Regions from separate parts of the Ruegeria sp. CI5 genome, predicted to be linked through region 2. Evidence: riboswitches for the same ligand, from Rfam matches in the RefSeq annotation. Region 2 holds a riboswitch; each other region holds the start of a gene.

Region 1 (3,268 bases), on a different contig from region 2:
TCCGAAGGATTCAGGCTGAATGTGATCTCAGCAAGTTCGGCCTTATATCCCTGGACCAGCTTTTGCGCCCTGTCTTCGACACCGAAGATACGACCGAGGTTCAGAAGATCGTTGTACATGTCGCTCATGCTGGCTTTGGGCTTGTCGCCGATATGGATGCAGCTTTCAGTCAGTTCGTAGACTTTGATTCCGAAAGGTTCGAGCGTCTCTGGCGTCACCTCGCCACCCACTTTCATCCCGTAGTTCCAGCCCGCGAAATAGAAATCGGCATCTGCGCCGACCAGCACCTCTTTGCTGGGATACTTGGCCGACAGCTCGGGCAGCTGCTGCACTCCGGCGCGCATGTCCTCGTCCAACGTCTTCCAGCCGGAAATGCCGGTATATCCCACCATTCGGTCGGCCAGGCCCAGCACCAGCATCATTTCCGTCAGGTTCACGTCGTTCGAGATCGCCGCCTTGGGCGGTTCGTCAAAGGTGACGGTTCGATTGCAACTTTGCACGGTGGTTTCCGCGATCGCGGTATTGGCGGCCAAAGCCAAGCCCAGGACTAGGGTGGTCGGTTTCATTCCAAGCTTCCTTCTGGTTGGGGATTGGGGAGTTGATAGGTCAGGTGAGGTTTGTGACTGAGGCTGAGTTGCTCTTGCCGGGCGGTGACATCGAACGTGTCAGAGACCAGCCTGTCACTCAGCACTGTCTGGGTTGGGCCAAAGCCGCAGGGTCGACCGTTCTTCAGAATCAGAACACGGTCGCAGACATCGGCGGCCAGGTTCAGATCGTGCAGCGAGGTGACGATCGTCAGGTCGAGGTCCCGGATCAGCCGCAACACCTCTAGCTGGTTGCGGATGTCCAGGTGGTTGGTAGGCTCGTCCAGCACAAGAATCCGGGGCTCTTGGGCAAGGGCGCGGGCGACCATCACACGCTGACGCTCGCCGCCGGACAGAGTGGCCAGCCCACGGTCGGCAAACCCGTGCAGATCCATTCGGTGAAGCGCGGACTCGATGATCTGGTGGTCACGACTGCCGGGCGTGGACAGGCCTAACCGGTGCGGCACACGTCCCAACGCCACGACGTCGCGCACGGTCAGCGCGAAATCCGAGGGCTGCTCCTGCAGCACGGCGGCAACCTGACGCGCCAGCGCCCGGGGGGCCATTCTTTTGACGGACACGCCGTCCACCAGAATGTCGCCCGAGGACGGACGGTGATAGCCGTAGATCATCCGCAGAAGGGTTGTCTTGCCGGCACCGTTCGGCCCCACAACCCCCATGACCTGCCCGCGCATCAGCGCAAAACTGGTCTCGTGCAGCACCAACGGCGCTCGTTTTCGCGGCGCCCAGGTGACGGTATCCACCGACAGCAAAGGCGCGCTCATGAGGCGCAATCCGCATTTTCCGAAGACGCAGCCATCGCGGCTGGAATGCGGGCCAGCGTCGCGTGGCGAAGCCCGGCCGGGCGGTCGACCGAGCTGCACCATCCATCGCGCAACTGCTGGTACAGCCGGGCGAATTCCACCAATGCCCCGGTCTCTTCAGACGTCAGGCCGCCAAACAGGTAAGATGCCTTGCCCGGCGCGTGATAGGCGACGGTACAAGGTCGGGTGCACCCGGCCATGCAGGCCGCACCGGAAACGTCAAAACCTGCCAAACCGTCGTCTTCGGCCAGCGCGGCGCGCAATCGTCCGATCAGGTCAGGCCCGGGGCGTACGGCTGCGCTCTTGGGTCGGCAAGATAGGCAAACCGTGATGTGATGTGTTGATTGTCGGTTCATTTCGCCCTCCGCGAAATCGCGGGGCGGAAAGGGAACCAGTCATGTCAGCGGCGTAAGCCGAAAATGCCATCTTGGCCTCCTTCCGGGACACCCCGCCCGGGTTGAGTTGCGTTTGATGATGGCAGGTCTCCTGACTCGCGGTGTATGGCTTGCCCCGCCTTCCCAGACCTATCGGCCCAGTGGCATCCGGGGGTCGCACACCGCCTACAGTTGCGGGGGCAGTCACGGAGTTGGCGTCAGAACGGCGCCGCACCGTATTCCCTTTTACCCGACCGCCGAAACGATCGGGAACCATCAGCGCAAATCTCATCCATGAGTCGGGTTGCACTGTCAACGACGTTCTGGGCGGGTGCGTAATGGAGGTATCCAGGCGACCCTTCGGCACCACCTGAGCGACAGACCGGGCCGCGAATCACGTCGTTTTGACCAACTGGATTAAGATAGCTCGGAAGGTCCCGAAACACGGCGGCGCAAGCGGGCCGACTGCCAAGCCTCCGTGAGCGGCCTCGCCTTTTCCCTTTGAATGCAGAAGCCTATCGTTGGCAAGCGTACAAAATTTACGCGCGGAAAAATCATTGATTTATCCTGTGATTGATTCAAACATACGAATTCGACACAACTTTAGCTTTACCTCCGTTGTTGTCGCTGTCGCCCGTTTCGTCGGGCCCTTCCGACTGCTGGAGTGAGTGCTGGCGGTCGGAAGGCATTTTACGAAGATCAGCGTTGGGAGGACGCAGTGCCGGGATTAAATTTACGAACCCTTCCGCGAAAGTTCGCACCGGCTTTTGCCCGTGATTTCATCACGTCAGCACGCTTTGTTCACGGTCCCGGGGATCGGCAGGATATCTGTCTGCCAGCCATGTCATTGGCCGCAAAATCGGGGACCGCTTAGACGTGAGCACGCAAAAAGGACCACCTATTCCACAAGCATCAGCGAACCCAAGAGGAGAAGAAAATGATTAACAAAGTTATGATGATTTCAGGCGCGACGTGTTTCGTACTGCTAGCGGCGTGTGACGACACCAGCACGTCAAGCGCACCTGCCGAACTGACCCCCGCCCAACAGGCGTGTCTGCGAGACGTGGCCAAAACAACAAACAATTCGCAAGTGGTCGTGCTCTCATCCGCGTTCAGCGAGGCTGGAACACAAGTTACCGTTGGGGTTGGAGAGGATCGGGCTCCGTGGAATTGTATTGCCTACAGTGATGGCGCGACAGCTGGTATCGAGTTCCTCGGCGACGAAGGCGCGTTGTGACCGGTTTGATGCGTAGCCGAAATCAGCTGCGCAGCACTGGCTTGATACGCTGAGGTCCGGCTTGGTCTGCAGAATAACCATCATCGCGTTCGCGACCCTTTACCTGTTGGCGTTGTTTGCGTTTGTGACGGGCACTTTTGGCTGGTTTGGACAGGAACGAGACCCATTGTCCGGCGTATTCCTTTTGCCGCTGGGTCTGCCTTGGGTCCTTGCGGTGGACCTTTTCTCAGAGTCGGCCAAACCGTGGCT
Region 2 (3,268 bases):
GTCCACCTGAACCGTGACGGACGCGCTGACAGGCACCCCATCCACGGCCAGCGGGCTGTGGCTGTTGGCGTTCAGCGAGACCTCGATGGTGGCTTCGCCCTTGGGCAGGTCTGGGATGTGCATCCAGTTGCCATAAAGCCGCGCCAGCTTGACGCCGTTCACATAGACATGCGCATGGCCTTCGCCGGGCTTGTCCGTCAATGAGGCATTCTCAGGCGAGAAGCGGAAGTTTTTTGGCATCACATGCAGGTTCCAACCCGCCATCGGGTCGGGGGTGACGGCGATCTCCAGCCCCGGCGCGTCCGGTCCGGCGGGCAGGTTGATGGCGGTGCTATGGTCATGGGCCATGGCCTCGACGTGGTGGCCGCCATGTTGAGCGGGGTCGGAATGGTCGTGGCCGTCGAAGGTGACGCCGTTGGCTGCAGCCAGCACGAACCCGGCACCCCCGCCAAAGACCAGACCGATCGCAAAAAGAGCAAGCGAGCGTGTCATCTTGTTTCCTTGAAAAGCAAATGACCCGCCGGTTGGGCGCCGGCGGGTCGTGGGATTTTGGGGATCAGGCCGCGGCTTCGACGCGCTTGCCCTCGCTTTGCCAGAAATACCCGGCAAACGAACCCAGCAGCACCCAGGCCACAAGGCCGACGCCAAAGGCGCGTGCTGCGAACAGGGCCCCGATCTCGGTCGGAACCGGCCCGGTGAACACGTCGGGTTCCGGCGCGCCGATCAGGTGCGGGGCCATCAACAGCACGGCCGCAACCAGATAGCTGACGATGTTGCCACCAAAGGCGACCAGCCACATGGCCACACCAGCAGCCGCGACGGTTGCCCACCACCAGATCTGCCGCGCAAACACATCGGCTGCGGCAACGCCCGGAACCTCGGGGGCCAGGGTGAAGCCCGGCGCCAGGTGAAAGGCGATGAAACCGGCAAGGCCCCACAGCACGCCCGTGCGCCCGTCAACCGGGTGGCCCTGGGCTTCGGCCAGCGACATCAGGGCGACCAGAACCAGCGCATAGCCGGTATAGGTCAGCATGGTGAACACCACGCTCAGCCCGTCGCGGGTCAGGTCCGAGAACATGCCCGGCAGTTCGGGATGGGCCGAGACGGCTTCGGCTCCGAAATGCACCAACTCTCCGGATTCATACAGTTCAGCATGCAGCAACACAGGCTGCACGAATACCAACTGCAGCAGGGCGACGATCAACCCGGCTGCAGCACCAGCGAACAACGCGCTGGTCAGAATGCGACTGAACATTGTTTAGTGGCAGGGGAAGCCGGTTGCGTGGCGCACGTCATGGGCGGCGTCATGCAGCGCCGATGCCTGAACGTGACCGGCCAGGGTGATGATCCCCAGGCCCAGGGCTGCCGCGAACACTGCCGAAAGAATGCCAGCGCGTGCCGTTGATGCGGTTTGCGTTTGTGTCGTCATTTTCTGTCCTCCTGTGCCGCCGCACCCGACGGCCGGTGTTTCATTGTTCGCCTGGCAGGTCTCCTGGCTTGCGGGTCAGCGCCTCTGTTCGCCTTCCCCCCGAACGGATCGGGAGTGGCTGGTTGAACAGGGCTCACCGCTTACAGTCGCGGGGGCGGCTTTGGATTTGACCTGCGCGCAGGCCGCACCAAATTCCCTCTTAGCATCCGGATGTCTCCGGCAGGACCAGACCCGTCCATTTAGACGTGAATGCCGCTGTGGCGCAATCGCCATTTGCGACCTTTCGCATCAATTCCCGCGCTTTTTCAGAATGTAGATGTCCATGATCCACCCGTGCCGGGCGCGGGCCTCGGCGCGGGTGCGGAGAATCTCGTCGGCCACATCCGCCAGCGGACCTTTGATCAGGATCTGCTCGGGCATACCCACGTACGCCCCCCACCAGATGTCAAAATCGGCCATGTCCAAAGTCTGGAACGAACATTCGCCATCGAGCATCACCGCAACCGTATCCGCAGCGCTGGGCCAGCCCTCGTCGCGGATGCGTCGGCCTGTAGTGACCAGATAGGGCGCGCCGATCTCGTTGATCGGCATGGCATGGGCCGCCGTCAGCGCCTGCAGCGCCGTGATGCCGGGGATCACCGTCGTGTTCGGCTGCGGGTCCAGCCGCGCCGCGATTCGCAGCGAGCTGTCATAGAGCGACGGGTCGCCCCAGATCAGCAGGGCGACGGTGCGCGCCTCGGGGTGACGGGCCATCGCCTCATGCCAGCGCAGGGCGATTGAGTCGTGCCATTCATCCACGCCGCGCAGGTAGCCATCCTGCGACCGGCGCTCGGGGATGTCGAAATAGGCGATTTGGGGCGGTGTGTCGGTGACCTTGCGGATGATTTCCTCGCGCACCCCGGCCAGATCGGCCTTGTTGGCGCCCTTGCGCGGGATCAGGATCAGATCGGCCGTGCGGATCGCCTGCGCGCCCTGAAAGGTCACGTGGTCCGGGTTGCCGGTGCCGATCCCGATCAAGACCAGATCAATCATCGTCGCTCTCCGCCAGCGGACCATATAGGATCAGCGCCGGCGCGGTACCGATCTCGGAGCCCAGGCGCTCGGCCAAGGCACCGACGGTGGACCGGTGCAGCGATTGCTCTGGCGTCGAGACCGACTCGGCCATCAGCGCGGGGGTATCCAGAGGCAGCCCATGCGCGTGCAGCGCGCCGGCTAGCAGTGGAAAGGTGCGCTTGCCCATGAACACCACCGTCGTCGCACCCGGGTCGGCCAGCGCGGGCAGGTTCAAGTCCTCGGGAAGCTTCCCGCTGACATCGTGGCCGGTGACGAACTGCACGCGCCGCGCGGTCAGCCGCCGGGTCAGCGGGATGCCCGCCGCCGCGGCGGCGGCAATGGCCGAGGGGATGCCCGGTATGATCTCGTACGCGATGCCGGCAGCGCGCAGGGCCACCAGTTCCTCCTCGAGCCGCCCGAACAGGCCGCCATCGCCCGACTTCAGCCGCACGATCCGTTGGCCGGTCTGGGCGTATTCCACCAGCAGGCGGCTGACATGGTCCTGCTTGGGCGAGGGCCGCCCGGCGCGCTTGCCCACGCCCACAAGGTCGGCGTCCTTGCGCGCATGGCTCAGGATCGGCCCGCTGCTGAGATCGTCGAACAGAACCGCGTCGGCCTTCTGCAGCCGGTCCACGGCCTTGAGTGTCAACAACTCCGGGTCGCCGGGGCCGGACCCGATGAAGGAAACGAAACCGCTCATGCGCTGGCCTCTGCGATCAGATGGAAGAAAGTACCGGTGACATGTCCGCGGCGCGATCCGGTCTGCGGGCCTTCGGCACCTTCGGC
Region 3 (3,268 bases), on a different contig from region 2:
GTGATCTTTACCACCGAGACCCAATGCGTGATTTCGGCCAGATCGCGCAACACCGCCAGCGGGTCGGCGCCCTCGGCATATTGCGCGCCCAGTTCGGTCAGGGCCCCGGCCGCATCGCCGCGCAGGATCATGTCCATCAGGTCCAGCACGCGGCCCCGGTCGGCCAGTCCCAGCATCGCGCGCACCTGGTCGGCGGTGGTTTCGCCGGCACCATGGCTGATTGCCTGATCCAGCAGCGAGGTCGCATCCCGGGCCGAGCCTTCGGCGGCGCGGGTGATCAGTGCCAGCGCGTCATCCGAGATTTCCGCGCCCTCGGCGGTGGCGATCTTGCGCAGCAGGCCGATCATCACTTCGGGCTCGATCCGGCGCAGGTCGAACCGTTGGCAGCGCGACAGCACGGTGACCGGAACCTTGCGGATCTCGGTCGTGGCGAAGATGAATTTCACATGCTCGGGCGGTTCCTCCAGCGTTTTCAACAGCGCGTTGAAGGCGCTGGTCGACAGCATGTGGACTTCGTCGATGATGTAGATCTTGTACCGCGCGCTGGCGGCGCGATAGCGCACGCTGTCGATGATCTCTCGGATGTCGTTCACGCCGGTGCGGCTGGCGGCGTCCATTTCCAGCACGTCCACATGGCGACCTTCCATGATGGCCACGCAATGCTCGCACTGGCCGCAGGGTTCGGTCGTTGGGCCGCCATTGCCGTCGGGTCCGATGCAGTTCATGCCCTTGGCGATGATCCGGGCCGTGGTCGTCTTGCCGGTGCCGCGGATGCCGGTCATGATGAAGGCCTGCGCGATCCGGTCCGCCTCGAACGCGTTTTTCAGCGTGCGCACCATGGCATCCTGACCGACCAGGTCGGCAAAGGTTTCCGGGCGGTATTTTCGGGCGAGAACCTGATAGGCGGGGCTGGACTGTGTGGTCATGTCTGCTCTGACGGATTCGTACTGACGATGCAGGGTAGAGTTCCAGGTGCCCCGCGTCCACAGCACCGGTGCAGGTTTTTCGCTTTGGCGAGCGCGCGGTGTGAGGCATACTGCGCGGATCAAGTTCAATCAGCCAGTTTCGGGGGGAACGTCTGATGACAAATCTTGTGGTTCATGCATTGCAGGTGGGCGGCGGTACGCTGGCCCTGACCTCGGTTCCCGGCGGTGGCGGCGACTATGAGGGAGACCTGGACCTGATTTCAGCCTGGGCGCCGGGGCTGGTGATTTCGATGACAACCCTTGCCGAACTGGTTTCTGTGGGTGCGGGCGAATTGGGCTGTGACATTCATCGGCGCGCCTGTCGGTGGGCGCATCTTCCGGTCGCCGACTTCTCGGCGCCGTCGACCGAGATATCCGGCCGATGGCCCGAAGTCAGCGCCGCCGCCCGCCATGCGCTGTCGGGCGGCGGGCGGGTACTGGTCCACTGCCGGGGCGGTTGTGGGCGGTCTGGCATGGTTGTTCTGCGCTTGATGATCGAGAGCGGCGAGCAGCCGGAACAGGCCCTGAAACGCCTGCGGGCCGTACGCCCCTGCGCGGTTGAGACTGATGCTCAGATGGACTGGGCCGTCGCCCCAGCGCGCGAGGCACTGGCGACCTGACATTCAGGCGGTTGCGCGGAACTCGCGCTCGGCCCTGACCACGGGCATGATCGCCGTGGCCTGCAGCATCGCACAGGGTCGATCACTGATGACCTGCGCAGGCAGGGCGTCGCTCTGGTCGTCAAACAGCATGTCGGCGTAGGTATCAAGGCAGCCGGACGGTGTGTCGGCGGCCGCTCCGCAATACACGCGGATCCGTTCGGGACGTGCATCGAACCGCGCCGTGCAGCCATGTTCGCAATGGGCCAGTTCGCTGCTGCCTTCCACTTGGAAGTCGGGGGATGTTGCCGCCTGCGCCGTCGCCATTGCCTGCGCGATGGCCCGTGCCATGCGCGCCAGTGCCGGGCAGCTCTTTCCGGTGCGCTGGCAGATTGTTGCCGCGAATTCATGGGTATCGGTCTTCCAAATCATGTTGCGCCCTCCGCGCGCTGGGCGGGGTGGATTTGGACAGACGCCGGTTTCAAGGCCAGACCCTGCCCGGACACCCCGTCCGAGTTTCGGTTTCACGTTTGATGGCAGGTCTCCTGACTTGCGGGTCTTTGCTTTGCCGACCTTCCCAACCTTGCGGTCAGTGGTTTTTCGGCATCGCTCTCCGCCTACAGTTGCGGGGGCAGTCGCGGCCTTGGTCCGCTCCGGAGTTCCGGGTTGGACCGCACCGTGTTCCCTTTTCATCCCGGACCGAAACGGCACGGGAACCATCCCCTCATCGCTAGCGGTGTACCCGGGATCGAGTCAAGACGGTTTCAGCCCGGTTGCCGGAGTGAGTCCCAAGGGAACAGATCAGGCAGTCTGCGCAGCACATTCGAATCCCTGCGGGCACGGGCCAATTGCCAGCCGCCCTGCATTACGATGAACAGGGTGTCCGCAGCATTTTCAGGGTCGGAAACTCCGAACCGCGCGGCGTGATTTCGAACTTCGATGATCCAGCTTTCATACAGACGGTCGGCATGTTCCCGAAACGCGCGGTTGTCGGGGCTTTCGAAAAGGGTGGCGGCGATCGGGCAGGTCTCCCATTGGACCGAGGTGTCGAACAGCTTCGCGATTTTGTGGCACAGAGTGGTGACCCCGTCGCGAAAATCCGCGGCGTCGTTGAATGCCGCAGCGATCATGCTCAACATCCCGTCCGAGGCCCAACTGGCCGCCGCCAGGGCCAGATCCGGCTTGCCCTTTGGAAAATGGTGATAAAGCGAACCCTTGGGGGCTTGCGCTTCGGCCAGCAATTCCGCCAGACCGACACCGTTATAGCCCGAGCGCTGGAACAGTCGGGCGGCAGTCACGATCAGGCGATCTTTGGTGTTTGGTGGACGTTGGGTCATGCAGGCCAAATATTGACAGGCCTAGACCAATTGGTCCAGACACAAAGTATTAGACCGATCGGTCCAGAGTGTTTGGAGGCAAAGATGTTGGATTCGCAGCACGCGGTTGACGTGGAAGACTTTAAGTTTCCGTCGGGCCAGACCCAGCTGGCGGCGCGGCTTTACACTCCGGCGGTCGAGCCGCAAACCGTTGTTGTGCTGAACGGCGCAACAGGAGTGCCACGTGACTACTATCAGCACTTTGCTCGCTGGCTGGCCGCCGAGCGCGGTATGGCTTGCCTGACATATGATTACCGGGATTTCGAGCATTCGCTGACCGGGCGGCTGAAAGACTCGAAGGCCACGATGGCGGACTGGGCGCTGATCG

What was found. Region 2 has a riboswitch for cobalamin ahead of ACR0BA_RS00410 (CbtB domain-containing protein). Riboswitches for the same ligand answer to the same signal wherever they lie in the genome.
Region 1: another riboswitch for cobalamin. It lies ahead of ACR0BA_RS13995 (DUF1636 family protein); the one in region 2 lies ahead of ACR0BA_RS00410 (CbtB domain-containing protein).
Region 3: another riboswitch for cobalamin. It lies ahead of ACR0BA_RS10925 (hypothetical protein); the one in region 2 lies ahead of ACR0BA_RS00410 (CbtB domain-containing protein).

What each region holds. Positions count from the first base shown of each region.
Region 1 is NZ_JBQFQN010000004.1:248,198-251,465, forward strand. It holds gene ACR0BA_RS13985 (ABC transporter substrate-binding protein) at 1-566, opposite strand, end outside; gene ACR0BA_RS13990 (ABC transporter ATP-binding protein) at 563-1,369, opposite strand; gene ACR0BA_RS13995 (DUF1636 family protein) at 1,366-1,764, opposite strand; cobalamin riboswitch at 1,868-2,075, opposite strand; gene ACR0BA_RS14000 (hypothetical protein) at 2,720-3,019, shown strand.
Region 2 is NZ_JBQFQN010000001.1:88,817-92,084, forward strand. It holds gene ACR0BA_RS00395 (DUF1636 family protein) at 1-10, shown strand, start outside; gene ACR0BA_RS00400 (hypothetical protein) at 1-492, opposite strand, end outside; gene ACR0BA_RS00405 (CbtA family protein) at 557-1,255, opposite strand; gene ACR0BA_RS00410 (CbtB domain-containing protein) at 1,259-1,429, opposite strand; cobalamin riboswitch at 1,466-1,674, opposite strand; gene cobF (precorrin-6A synthase (deacetylating)) at 1,718-2,461, opposite strand; gene cobA (uroporphyrinogen-III C-methyltransferase) at 2,454-3,182, opposite strand; gene ACR0BA_RS00425 (cobyrinic acid a,c-diamide synthase CobB) at 3,179-3,268, opposite strand, start outside.
Region 3 is NZ_JBQFQN010000003.1:50,212-53,479, reverse strand. It holds gene ACR0BA_RS10935 (DNA polymerase III subunit gamma/tau) at 1-926, opposite strand, end outside; gene ACR0BA_RS10930 (protein-tyrosine phosphatase family protein) at 1,082-1,585, shown strand; gene ACR0BA_RS10925 (hypothetical protein) at 1,589-1,996, opposite strand; cobalamin riboswitch at 2,083-2,298, opposite strand; gene ACR0BA_RS10920 (TetR/AcrR family transcriptional regulator) at 2,329-2,862, opposite strand; gene ACR0BA_RS10915 (alpha/beta hydrolase family protein) at 2,986-3,268, shown strand, end outside.